DNA from 2 places in the Rhodococcus sp. IEGM 1330 genome. Region 2 is predicted to be linked to the other one. Evidence: riboswitches for the same ligand, from Rfam matches in the RefSeq annotation. Region 2 holds a riboswitch; the other holds the start of a gene.
What was found. Region 2 has a riboswitch for cobalamin ahead of R4P57_RS05935 (ABC transporter substrate-binding protein). Riboswitches for the same ligand answer to the same signal wherever they lie in the genome.

Region 1 (6,047 bases), on a different contig from region 2:
CCCTCGGAGGTGCGTACCTCGTTCTCCGGGGACCACTGCGGCGCTGTCACCGACGAACGAGCCAGCGCGCTCACTGCCTCGATGTCGACGAACCGGGAGACGAGGGCGCTCATCGCGTCGACGGCATCGGTTGCGGCACCACCGTGTTCGACTGCGGTGATCAGCCCCAGATGCCGTGACGGAACGACCAGTTCGCTCATGCGCGGCAACGCGCCGAGTACCGGAACACCCACCCGTTCACATGCTTGACGCAACACGTCCTCGTGCCGCTGACTGCCGACGCGATTGAGAATCACACCGCCGATGCGGACGCTGGCGTCGAACGTCGAGAACCCGTGCACCACAGCGGCAAGCGACTGACTGTGTCCGCGGGCGTCGACCACCAGGATCACCGGGGCGCCGAGCATCGCGGCCACCCGTGCGGTCGAGCCCTCGGCTGAGGCCTCCCCCGGGCCGGTCATGTCGATCTTGCCGTCGAACAGTCCCATGACGCCCTCGACGACCGCGATGTCGCAGCCCCGACTGCCGTGTCGGAACAGGGGCCCGATGCGGTCGGCACCGACCATCACGGCGTCGAGGTTGCGGCCGGGGAGCCCGGCCGCGAGTGAGTGATATCCGGGGTCGATGTAGTCCGGCCCCACCTTGAACGGTGCGACGGTGCGGCCGGCGTTGCGCAGCGCACCCATCAGCCCGGTGGCCACGGTCGTCTTTCCGCTGCCCGACGCGGGGGCCGCGATCACCACGGCCGGGCACGACGTGTTCACCATTCGATGCCTCGCTGTCCCTTGCGTCCTGCGTCCATCGGATGTTTGACCTTGGCCATCTCGGTGACCAGATCCGCGGCCTCGATAAGCTCACGGGGAGCATCCCGGCCGGTGATGACGACATGCTGGTTGCCCGGTCGGTGCGTCAGCACGTCGACCACCTCCGCTACATCGACCCAACCCCACTTGAGCGGGTAGGTGAATTCGTCCAGTACGTAGAAACGATGCGACTGCTGCTCGATTCGCCGAGCGATCTCCTGCCAGCCTTCCGCCGCGGCCTCGGCGTGATCGACCTCGCTACCCTGCTTGCGAGTCCACGACCACCCCTCGCCCATCTTGTGCCACTCGACGGCTCCGCCGACGCCGGTGCTCTCGTGCAGGTCGCCGAGTGTGCGAAACGCCGCTTCCTCGCCGACCTTCCACTTTGCGCTCTTGACGAACTGGAACACTCCGACGTCGAAACCTTGATTCCACGCCCGCAATGCCATTCCGAACGCGGCGGTCGATTTCCCCTTGCCCGGTCCGGTGTGTACGGCGAGCACGGGCTGGTTACGGCGCTGACGCGTCGTGAGGCCGTCCTGCGGAACGGTTCCGGGAGCCGGTACACCCTGAGGCATCGCGTACCCCCTACGCCGCTGCGCGAACGACTGCGGCGACCTGCTCCGCCGACAGATCCGCGAGGGCCACGTAACCGCCGCCGAGGCAGGAAGCGAAATCGGAAGCGAGTCCGAGGCGGACCATTCCCGATTCGCAGTCGACGACGACGGTGGCGATCTTGTCCGACGCGATGCGCCGGGCGGCAATGCGGGCCCGGCCGACGGGATCGGTACCTCCGGTCGCCCGTCCGTCGGTCAGCGCTACCAGCAGAGCGCGGCGCAGCGGATCTCGAACACGCTCTCGCAGAACGAGTTCACGTGCCTGCAAAAAGCCCTGCGCCAGTGGCGATCTGCCACCGGTCTTCATCTTCCGCAACCGCGTCACGGCCACGTCCACCGACGAGGTCGGTGGCAACACCGTCTCGGCTTCCGTCCCGCGCACGGTGATGACGGCGACCTTGTCGCGGCGCTGATACGCATCGCGCAGCAGCGACAGCACCGCACCGGTCACCGCGGACAGTCGATCTCGCGCAGCCATCGATCCCGAGGCATCGACGACGAAGACGATCAGGTTGCCCTCGCGCCCCTCCTTGATCACGCCCCGCAGATCCGCAGGCTCGAGCTTCAACCGGCCGGACGTGCGGCCGCGGACGAACTGCTGCTCGGCAGCGGCGAACAGAGTGCCCACCAGATGCAGACCCTTGCCTGCCTCGACAGTGGGCCGTACCGACCGCCCGTGCGAGGACCGTGACCGCGAGCGCCGACCCGGCGCGCCCTCGCCCACTCCCGGAACCTCGAGCAACCGCGCTCTGAACTGTGCTCCTGGAGTGCCTGCCTGCTTCTCGCTGCCCGCACCCGAGGGTCGCGGCACCGAAGACTCGGTCTCGGGCGACGACTGGGTTGACTCCGAAGCGTCGGCTTCCTCGGCACTGTCCGGTCGAGGCGCTCCCCCGTCACCGTCCCCGTCGGGGGTCGGGTCTGGCTCGGGATCGGGGTCGGATTGCTGGTCGGCCTGTTCAGCGGCATCCCGCATGGCCTCGTCCAACTGCCTGTCGTCGATGCCCGGCTCGTCGAAGGGGTCGCGCCGACGCCGGTGCGGCAGAGCCAGTTCGGCGGCAATCCGCACGTCTTCCTCGGTGACGTCGCTCGCGCCTCGCCAGGCGGCGTGGGCGGAGGCGGTACGAGCCAGCACCAGATCGGCGCGCATGCCGTCGACGTCGAAGGACGCGCACAGCGCGGCGATACGCCGAAGTTCCTTGTCGCTCAACACCACATCGTCGAGAATCTTCCGGGCGGCCAGAATCTGCTCGGCCACGGCGATATCGTCGTTGCGGAATTCTGCGGCGAACGCGTGCGGATCACGCTCGTAGTTCATCCGGCGGCGGACGACGTTCATGCGCACGTCCACGTCCCGCGACGCCGTCACCTCCACTGCCAGACCGAACCGGTCGAGCAGCTGCGGGCGAAGCTCGCCCTCCTCGGGATTCATCGTGCCGACGAGAACGAATTGCGCTGGGTGAGAATGAGATACACCGTCACGCTCGACGTGCACCCGGCCCATCGCGGCCGCGTCGAGCAGCACGTCGACCAGATGATCGTGCAGCAGGTTCACTTCGTCGACGTAGAGAACACCACGGTGTGCGGCCGCGAGGAGACCGGGTTGAAACGCACGTTCGCCATCGCGCAGAACCTTCTCCAGGTCGATGGACCCGACCACTCGATCCTCGGTTGCCCCCACCGGAAGTTCGACGAGCTTTGCCGGGCGCGAGCCGTCCTCGTCCTCCACAGCGGGAAGCAGTGTCGCGAGGGCGCGCACCACCGTCGATTTCGCAGTGCCCTTTTCTCCTCGCACCAGTACACCGCCGATTCCGGGGTGCACGGCGCACAGAATCAACGACAACCTCAGCTGATCCTGACCGACGATCGCACTGAACGGATATCCCGGTTCGGGAACACTCCCACTTCGCTGCACAGCCAATTCCCTTCGTGCCCGGAGTTCCGCGCCGGACGTTCGGTCGAGATACGCGAAGCCGAGCGGCGATCTGGCTGACAGGGGAATCTCCTGCTCGAGAGTCTCCTGAACACAGTGGCGGGACCGCGCCTGATTGACACAGGACTTCTCCGCGACCGACTTCGAACGGAACACTACCGCCGAACGAACGAATGCCACACACGGTAGTCCGTGTGTGGCATTCGTTTCATCGAGTCCTGCAGGAGGTCAGACCTCGCTCCAGGCGGTGCCGCCGCCCCGACGCATCGGCGTGTGCGGAATGCCGTCCTCGAGAACTTCCTCGCCGTCGGGCAGGAAGCCGTGCTTGGCGTACATGTCGACGAGGTAGCTCTGAGCGTTGATCCGGCACGGCGCCGAACCGACCTCGGCAAGCGCGGCCCGCAGAATTCGCGTGGTGTGGCCCTGTCCCCTGGCCGAGCGCTGCGTGCAGAGTCGGCCGATACGGAACGCCTTCTCGCCGTCGTCGTGCTCCTCGAGCAGGCGGAGTGTGCACACCACTTCGCCGTCCCTTTCGAGCCAGAAGTGCCGTGTCTCGGTCAGCAGGTCACGCCCGTCCAACTCCGGGTACGCACATGCCTGCTCGACCACGAACACCTCGACACGCAGCTTCAACAGGTCGTACAACGTGCTGTTGGACAGGTCTAATGCCCATGATCGTTTGAGAGCTGCTGCTTGCGTATTCATACCTTTTGCTATCACACACCCGTGGGCTGTGCGAGCTCACGAGCATTTTCGAGTTCCAGTGTCTTCGACGTCCAGCCCCAGACCTCGTCGAACAACGAGCTGTTCTGCGCCAGCTTGACCCCGAGCGACGGGACCATTTCCTTGAGCTTGGGCTGCCATGCGTCGTACTTGTCTCCGAAGCACCGCTGCAGCACGTCCAGCATGGCCGGAACAGCGGTGGATGCGCCGGGAGAGGCACCGAGCAGTCCGGCGATCGTGCCGTCCGCAGCGTTGACCACGGCTGTGCCGAACTCGAGCACGCCGCCGCGACCCTTCTTGCGGATCACCTGGACACGCTGACCCGCGGTGACGAGCTCCCAGTTCTTGCCGATCACCGAGGGAGCGAACTCGCGCAGCGTCTCGACACGATCCGCCTGTGACTGAGCCAGCTCACTGACCAGATACTTGACGAGTCCGAGTTCGGTCACGCCGACGCCGAGCATCGACATCAGGTTGCCGGGCTTGACCGAGGAGGGCAGGTCGGTGATCTTGCCCTGCTTGAGGAACTTGGGCGACCAGCCGGCGTACGGGCCGAACAGCAGACCCTGCTGGCCGTTGATCACGCGGGTGTCGAGGTGCGGCACCGACATCGGCGGAGCGCCGACCGACGCCTTGCCGTACACCTTGGCCGAGTGCTGCTCGATCAGTGCGGGATCGGTGCATCGCAACCACTCGCCGCTGACCGGGAAGCCGCCGAATCCCTTGATCTCCGCGATCCCGGACTTCTGCAACAGATGCAGTGCGCCGCCGCCGGCACCGACGAACACGAACTTGGCGTTGACGGTCTTCTTCGCTCCGGTGCGCTGATTGGCGACCTTGACGTCCCAGGTGCCGTCGGACTGCTTGGTGATGTTGCGCACATCGTATCCGAAGTGCACGGTGCCGCCCGCGGACGACAGGTAGTTCAGCAGCTGCTTGGTGAGCGCACCGAAGTCGACGTCGGTGCCCTCTTGACTCCAGTTCAGTGCCACGGGATCGGAGAAGTCACGGCCCTCGGCCATCAACGGCAGTCGCGCCGAGAACTCGTCCTTGGAGTCGATGTACTCCATGCCTGCGAACAGTGGGTTACCCACGAGCGCCTCGTACCGCGCCCGGAGGTACTTCACGTTCTGGGCCCCGTGCACGAAGCTCACGTGCGGAATGGGGTTGATGAAGTTCTTGGCGTCGGAGAGAACACCGGTCTCGATGCCGTGTGCCCAGAACTGACGGGACACCTGGAACTGCTCGTTGACGTTGAGCGCCTTGGCGATATCGACGCTGCCGTCCTTGTTCTGCGGCGTGTAGTTCAGCTCGCACAGTGCCGAGTGGCCGGTGCCCGCGTTGTTCCACGCGTCGCTGCTCTCGGCCGCGGCAGCGTCGAGCCGCTCGTAGACGTCGATCGACCAGTTCGGTTCGAGCTGACGGAGCAGCGCACCGAGGGTGGCGCTCATGATTCCGGCACCGACCAGAACGACGTCGGTCTTGATCCGCTTACCCTGCTCATCTTTGGACACTGGAGAATCGACTTCCTTGTCTGTGGAGGTCTCGGCCGGTGGCGGTATCGACCGGAGAACTCTGCTGTAGAGGGCTACTCACCCGATGCGGTCAGGTTACTAGCTGGGCCTACCCCATCGGACACCACGTCAACCCGGTCTCGATTGTGCTCCTCGGACGCCGCCCGCGGCGCCCACTACAGTTGTGATCTGTGACTACCTGGGTGCCCGATGTCCTCGGCGACGGCTACGAACAGACGACCATTCCACTCGGTGACGATCCGGACGGCGAGGGGCAGGTAGAGGCCACTCTCGTGCGCTATCAACCGTCGGGCGCTGCGAACTTCGAGCGCGCGGTGATCTACGTCCACGGTTTCACCGACTACTTCTTCCAGAGACACATCGCCGAGCACTTCGCCGCCGAGGGGTACGCGTTCTACGCACTGGACCTGCGTAAATGTGGCCGCTCACGCCGTGAGGG
Region 2 (6,047 bases):
ATCTCCCAAGAAGACTTCTTCGAGGACACCACACGCATCGACGCATTCGAGAAGAAACTGCGGCAACTCTAGATCCCCGGCCCGGCGTGACAGCGTGCAATCCGCGGGTACTCAATGTGACATCTAGTGGCCTTTTCGGGGGTCAATGTCACATCGAGTGGACCCCAGGGTCGGACGGTGCGGGGCGGCGGTAGGTCACCTGTGGGTAGTTGTCGGCATTCGTGACGCTGGCGTGCACGTTGTATACCGTGCGCACCAGGTGTTCGGTGATCACTTCGTTCGGCGTTCCCGATGCCACGATGGCACCGTTGTTCAGGACGACGATCCGGTTGCAGAACATCGCCGCGAGGTTGAGGTCGTGGAGGGCGATGTAGCTGCTCAGGGGTAGGCCTGCGACGAGGGTGAGGATATCGAGTTGGTGTTGGATGTCGAGGTGATTGGTCGGCTCGTCGAGCAGTAGTTCGGTGGGTTGTTGGGCGAGAGCTCGGGCGATCTGGACTCGTTGGCGTTCGCCGCCGGAAAGGGTGTGCCATCGTCTGGTGGCTTTCGATGCCATGGCGGTGTCGGTGAGTGCTCGTGCGATGGCGGCATCGTCTTCGGATGCGTCGCCGCCGAGGATGCCGTGATGTGGGATGCGGCCGAGACGGACGACGTCACGGACGCTGATGTCGACGTCGGTGTCGGAGTGTTGGTCGACAATTGCCACGCGTCTGGCGATGCGGCGTCGACGTAGTGTTCGCAGGTTGTCTCCGTCGAGCAATACGTCGCCGCTGTCGGGGGCGACGATGCCGGCGAGGATGCGCAGTAGCGATGATTTACCCGAGCCGTTGGGGCCGATCAGGCCGATGGTCTCGCCGGGTTCCGGCTCGAAGCTGATGCCGTCGAGGATCGGGTGTCCACCGCGGGTCCATCGAAGGTCTTTGGCGTGCAGTGTCATCGAGATCTCCTGAGCCGAAAGAGAATCAGTGCGAAAGCAGGCACGCCGATCAGTGCCGTGACCACTCCGACAGGAATTTCCTGTGGTGCGAACACCGTTCGGGCGATGGTGTCGACCCAGACCATGAAGATCGCGCCCATCACCACCGTCGTCGGGAGCAGTCTTCGGTGGCGCGCTCCCACGAGGAAGCGGGCGGCATGTGGAAGAACCAGGCCTACGAATCCGATGGCTCCGGCGGCACTGACGAGGGCGGCCGTGATCAGTGCGGTGATGACCAGCAACAGGATTCGCACACATTTCACTGGAACCCCGAGGGATGCGGCCGCGTCGTGCCCGAAGGTGAAGGCATCGAGGGCAGAGGTGTTGAACAGGCACACCACTATTCCCAGCAGTGCCACAGCGCCGCACAGTGCCACGTCTGTCCAGTCGGCGCCGCTCAGGGAGCCGAGCAGCCAGAACAACACTCCCCGGGTTTGTTCTGCGTCGGCCGAGGAGATGACGATGAATGAGGTCAGAGCCGAGAACAGTTGTGTACCTGCCACTCCCGCGAGTACGACCCGGTCGTTGCCGCCGCCTGCACCTGCGGCGAGCAGCATCACCAGCACGAACGACAGCAGTGCTCCGGCGAATGCTCCGGTGGACAGCGACAGTGCGCCGCCGCCGACGCCGAGCACTGCGACGACGACGGCACCGGTGGATGCGCCCGACGAGATACCCAGCACGAACGGGTCGGCCAGAGGATTGCGCAGCAGCGATTGCATGATGGCTCCGCAGAGCGCGAGGCCTGCACCGCAGATGGCAGCGAGCAGCGTTCGGGGCAACCGCAACTGCCAGACGATACCGTCGTCGATGCGGCTCACTCCGGCCGTGCCGATCCCGATGTGCCCCAGTATCACTCGATACACATCGGACACCGACACGCTGGCCGGGCCGATCGTCACGGCCACGCCGATCGAGAGCACCAACACCACGAAGCCACCGAGCAGAAGCGGGATCAGCAACCCGCGATCGGTCCGGCTCATGGGGTGGTCAGTCCCCAATTCTGCAGAGCCGCAGCAACTTTTTCGACCCCGTCGATCGTGCGGATCGACGGGTTGAGGTCGGCGCCGTTCACTACGATGTACCGCTTGTCCTCGACGGCGGTGAGCCGACTCGTGACGGGATTCGATTCCAGGAAGGCGATCTTGCTGTCGAGAGCATCACCGGCGATGCTCCGTCGGCTCAGATCCGCGAGCACGAGCGCCGTCGGATTGCGATCGAGAACACTCTCCCAATTGACCTGAGGCCATTCGTCGGTGGTGTCGGAGTAGATGTTCTCGGCGCCGACGGATCCGGTGATGATGCCCGACGATCCACAGCAACCGGCCATGTACGGGGTGTCGGTGTCGGCGAACCAGTACGCCAGCGTCACACCCGAGGCGTCGACGGCTCCTGATGCCGTCGCGAAGCGATCCTTCAGCTCGCCGACGAAGCGTTCGCCGCGATCACGCACGTCGAAGATGGCTGCGAGGTCGCGAATCTCCTGGTAGACGGTCTCGATCTCGAGGGGTGATGTACGCGCACCGTCGGAGTTGACGCTGTCGTCGGTCTTGCCGTTGCAGTCGGTGGGAGAGAGGTAGCTCGGCACAACGAGCTGCTCGAACTGGTCCCTGTCGGCGACGCCTCCCGGCCCGAGGGTGCCGCCGAACGACGCGGAAACGAAGTCGGGCTCGGCGTCCAAAACCACCTCCAGGGAAGGTTTGTTGTCCGCCAACCTGGGGACCTTCGCGTTCTCCGATTCGAGGTTTGCGCGGACGGGATCGGTCCAGGTGGCGGAGCCGACCATGCGGTCGGCGAGGCCGAGTGAGAGAAGAATTTCCGTCGAACCCTGATTCAACGAGACCGCGCGTCGAGGTGGGGCGTCGATGACGACGTCGCGGCCACAGTTTTCGATGGTCAGCGGGTAGTTTCCGGTGGTCGGGGTGGCTGCGTCGGTCGTCGCAGTGGACGAACAGCCGGCGAGAACAAGGATCGAAACAGCGCCTAGTACGGCGAGAGTGGTGCGCATCGTCAGAGCTTCCTGCTGAGGGCTCGTGTCGCGGAGCCGCGGATGGAGGTGGATCGCGACGTCCGAGCATTCGGACTTCGAGCTCTCACTCGTCACCGTTGCGCGCCAGCTCCGGATTTGCACCGGATTCCCTCGTTCGCCGCGTGCTGACCCTATCGTGCGGGGTACCTCGACGGTCAGCGTGCCGCTGCTGTCACCGGCTCCTGTGCATAGCTGCGCGGAAAGGTCTTGCGCGCCATCACGACTACGGCCAGCGCTGCGGCGACCAGCGCCGTTGCAGCAGCGGTGACGGCCACGATGCCGCTGAGGTCGATCACCACACCGCCCACCAGGGCGCCCGTCGCGATCGCCAACTGGAAGGCAACGACATAGATCGCCGACGCCTTGTCCGCATCGGCTGGGGCCGCTCTGACCACTGCCGATTGGATACACACCGGGAGGGTGGTGAATGCCAGTCCCCACAAGGCGATCGCACCGACGGCGAACACGGCCCAGCTACCCGGCGCTCCGCTCAGAGTGCACCAGAGAACTGCCACCGCAGCGGTCACTGCGCCCAGAGCGGCGACGGTCGAGTGCCGAGGCCACCGGTCGTAGGTTCTGCCGATCACCCAGATGCCGATCACTCCGAACAGCCCGTACAACATCAACATCAGGGTCAGAGTGGTGCCCGCCGATCCGATGGCACGGTCGACGATCACCGAGAAGTATGTGTATGCGGCGAAATGACCGAGGACGGCCAGAAACGTCACTCCACACAGAACGGCCAGGGTGCCGTCGAGCACTCGCGGTGTCTTTTTCTTCTCCGACGCCGCCCGGGTAACCGGTAGTACCGGGAGGATGAAGTACAGCGCCACCGCGATTGCTGCGGCCACGATGCCGAGAATCGTTGCTGCCGTGCGCCATCCGAACCATTGGCCCATGGCGGAAGTGAGTGGATTGCCGGCGACCAGTGCCAGCGAGGTACCGGCGTACACCGTGGCGATGGACTTGCCCTGCTTACCGGGTAGCGCGAGCGACGCCGCGACGGGCGCGACGACGGCCCAGAAGACTCCATGCGTTGCCGCGCAGAGCATTCGGGAGATCACCAACATCGGATAGCCGACGGATACCGCCGAGAGGAGTTGCGAGAGTGCCAGTGCGGCAACGGTGATGACGACGACGCGCCGTCGGGGCCACTCGCGCACGAACCGGATCAACGGCATCGTCATCACGGCGACGCCGTACGCGTAGAAGGTGAGCAGGAGACCCACGGCGGATTCGCCGACACCGAGGTCCCCGGATATCTCGGGGAGCAAACCCACGGGCAGCGTTTCCGCCGTGACGTAGATGAATGCGGCTGCGGCGAGCACCAGCAGCTTCGGTAGCGGCGAGGACATGCTGTGTATCGTTACACAAAAGCCTGCCGCGCGCTACAGTGGGCCGGTGAACACTCGGGTGACCATGGCTGATGTCGCGGCGTCCGCCGGCGTGTCCACCATGAGCGTCTCGTACACCTACAACCGACCGAGCCGGGTTTCGGCGGCCACACGCGATCGCGTGCACGAGGCAGCAGCCACCCTCGGATACGCCGGTCCCAACCGCACGGCGCGGTCTCTGCGCAGTGGCCGGCACAACAGCATCGGCGTCGTCCTCGGCGAGAAGCTCACCTATGCCTTCGAGGATCCCCAGGCTCGACGCTTTCTGTCCGGTATCGCCGAAGCGTGTCTCGACGCCGACACCGCGCTGGTGATGCTGCCGAACCTGCACCGCGACACCGACAACGCACGTATCCGAGACGCACAGGTCGACGGGTACGTCGTATGGACCACCGAGATCGACGACCCACTGCTCGACGTGCTCGTCGACACCGGCCGCCCCACGTGCATCCAGGGTGGGCCCGACCACCCCGGCCTGAACTGGATAGCCATCGACGACAGAGCGGCAGCCGACGCGGTGGCCGCCGCCGCGTTGAACAGCCGATCTCGACCTGCCATCGTCGCTCTCAGACCCGATACCCGACGCGAATCGACGATCGTGAGTGGCGCGGACGCGTCGGACATCTCGATGCCGGTGACCCGAGCGCGACTCGAGGGCTACCGAGACGCGTGCCTGCAATCAGGGATCGACTGGTCGACGGTGCCGACTCTGTTCACCACCCACAACGCGCGCGCAGAAGGCGACCGAGCAGCGCGACTGTTGTTGCAGGACAATACCATCGACACATTGCTCGTGATGAGCGACGAACTTGCCCTCGGGGTACTCGACGCTGCGGCCGCAGCCGGAATCGACGTTCCGGGGCGACTGGCCGTCACCGGGTGGGACGACTCCCCCGCCGCAGCCGAAGCCGGATTGACCACCGTTGCGCAGTCGCTGTTCGATCAGGGCCGGTCGTCGGCCCGGTGGGTGCTCGGACTCAGCGACAGTGTGGACGACGCGATCTGGAGCGTCGAAGAACGAGCATCGACAGGACGCACAAACGGCCCACAAACCAAGGACACCGTGTTCTAATAGTCCTAAAAAAGGGGATGTTCCCTGTTTATAGCGCTGAAGCAGACTCTTCGGTTACTATCACCCATGGCTGTCCGGCCATGAGGGGGAACAGTGAGCCGAGAGCACGACGCGCCGCCCCGTCATGTCCCCGCAGTGTCCGGAACCGCTGGCATTCCTGGAACCGCGGCCCAACGCGACGCGCTGACCGGCCTGCCGAACCGCGACGAGATCCTTGCCCTCATCACCGTCGAGCTCGACGGCCGCACTCCGGACCGCCGGTTCAGCGTCCTGCTGGTCGACATAGACGGCTTCCGAGAATTCAACGACGCCCTCGGACCAGCACAGGGCGATGAACTGCTCTGCATGATCGCCGACCGACTCCTCGCCTCCACCCGCCCCGGCGACACCATCGGCCGCCTCACGGGCGACGAATTCGTCGTCATTGCACGGGGCTGCCACTCCATAGCCGCACGCGCCTTGGCTGCCGGATTCGCGAGCATCTTCGAGCCCGCCTTCGAGCTCGACGGCCGCCAGCTCACCCTCACAGCCAGCGTCGGAGTCGCCTCGAGCACCGACACCGACATCAGCGCTACC

Region 1: linked by a shared signal. The riboswitch ahead of R4P57_RS03690 (magnesium chelatase subunit D family protein) and the one ahead of R4P57_RS05935 (ABC transporter substrate-binding protein) in region 2 are both predicted to bind cobalamin.

The regions. Positions count from the first base shown of each region.
Region 1 is NZ_JAWLSB010000001.1:802,277-808,323, reverse strand. It holds gene R4P57_RS03700 (cobyrinate a,c-diamide synthase) at 1-767, opposite strand, end outside; gene cobO (cob(I)yrinic acid a,c-diamide adenosyltransferase) at 761-1,381, opposite strand; gene R4P57_RS03690 (magnesium chelatase subunit D family protein) at 1,392-3,338, opposite strand; cobalamin riboswitch at 3,379-3,528, opposite strand; gene R4P57_RS03685 (GNAT family N-acetyltransferase) at 3,579-4,055, opposite strand; gene mqo (malate dehydrogenase (quinone)) at 4,067-5,587, opposite strand; gene R4P57_RS03675 (alpha/beta hydrolase) at 5,779-6,047, shown strand, end outside.
Region 2 is NZ_JAWLSB010000002.1:228,976-235,022, reverse strand. It holds gene R4P57_RS05950 (nuclear transport factor 2 family protein) at 1-72, shown strand, start outside; gene R4P57_RS05945 (ABC transporter ATP-binding protein) at 149-937, opposite strand; gene R4P57_RS05940 (FecCD family ABC transporter permease) at 934-1,959, opposite strand; gene R4P57_RS05935 (ABC transporter substrate-binding protein) at 1,956-2,984, opposite strand; cobalamin riboswitch at 3,031-3,165, opposite strand; gene R4P57_RS05930 (MFS transporter) at 3,161-4,360, opposite strand; gene R4P57_RS05925 (substrate-binding domain-containing protein) at 4,407-5,471, shown strand; gene R4P57_RS05920 (bifunctional diguanylate cyclase/phosphodiesterase) at 5,607-6,047, shown strand, end outside.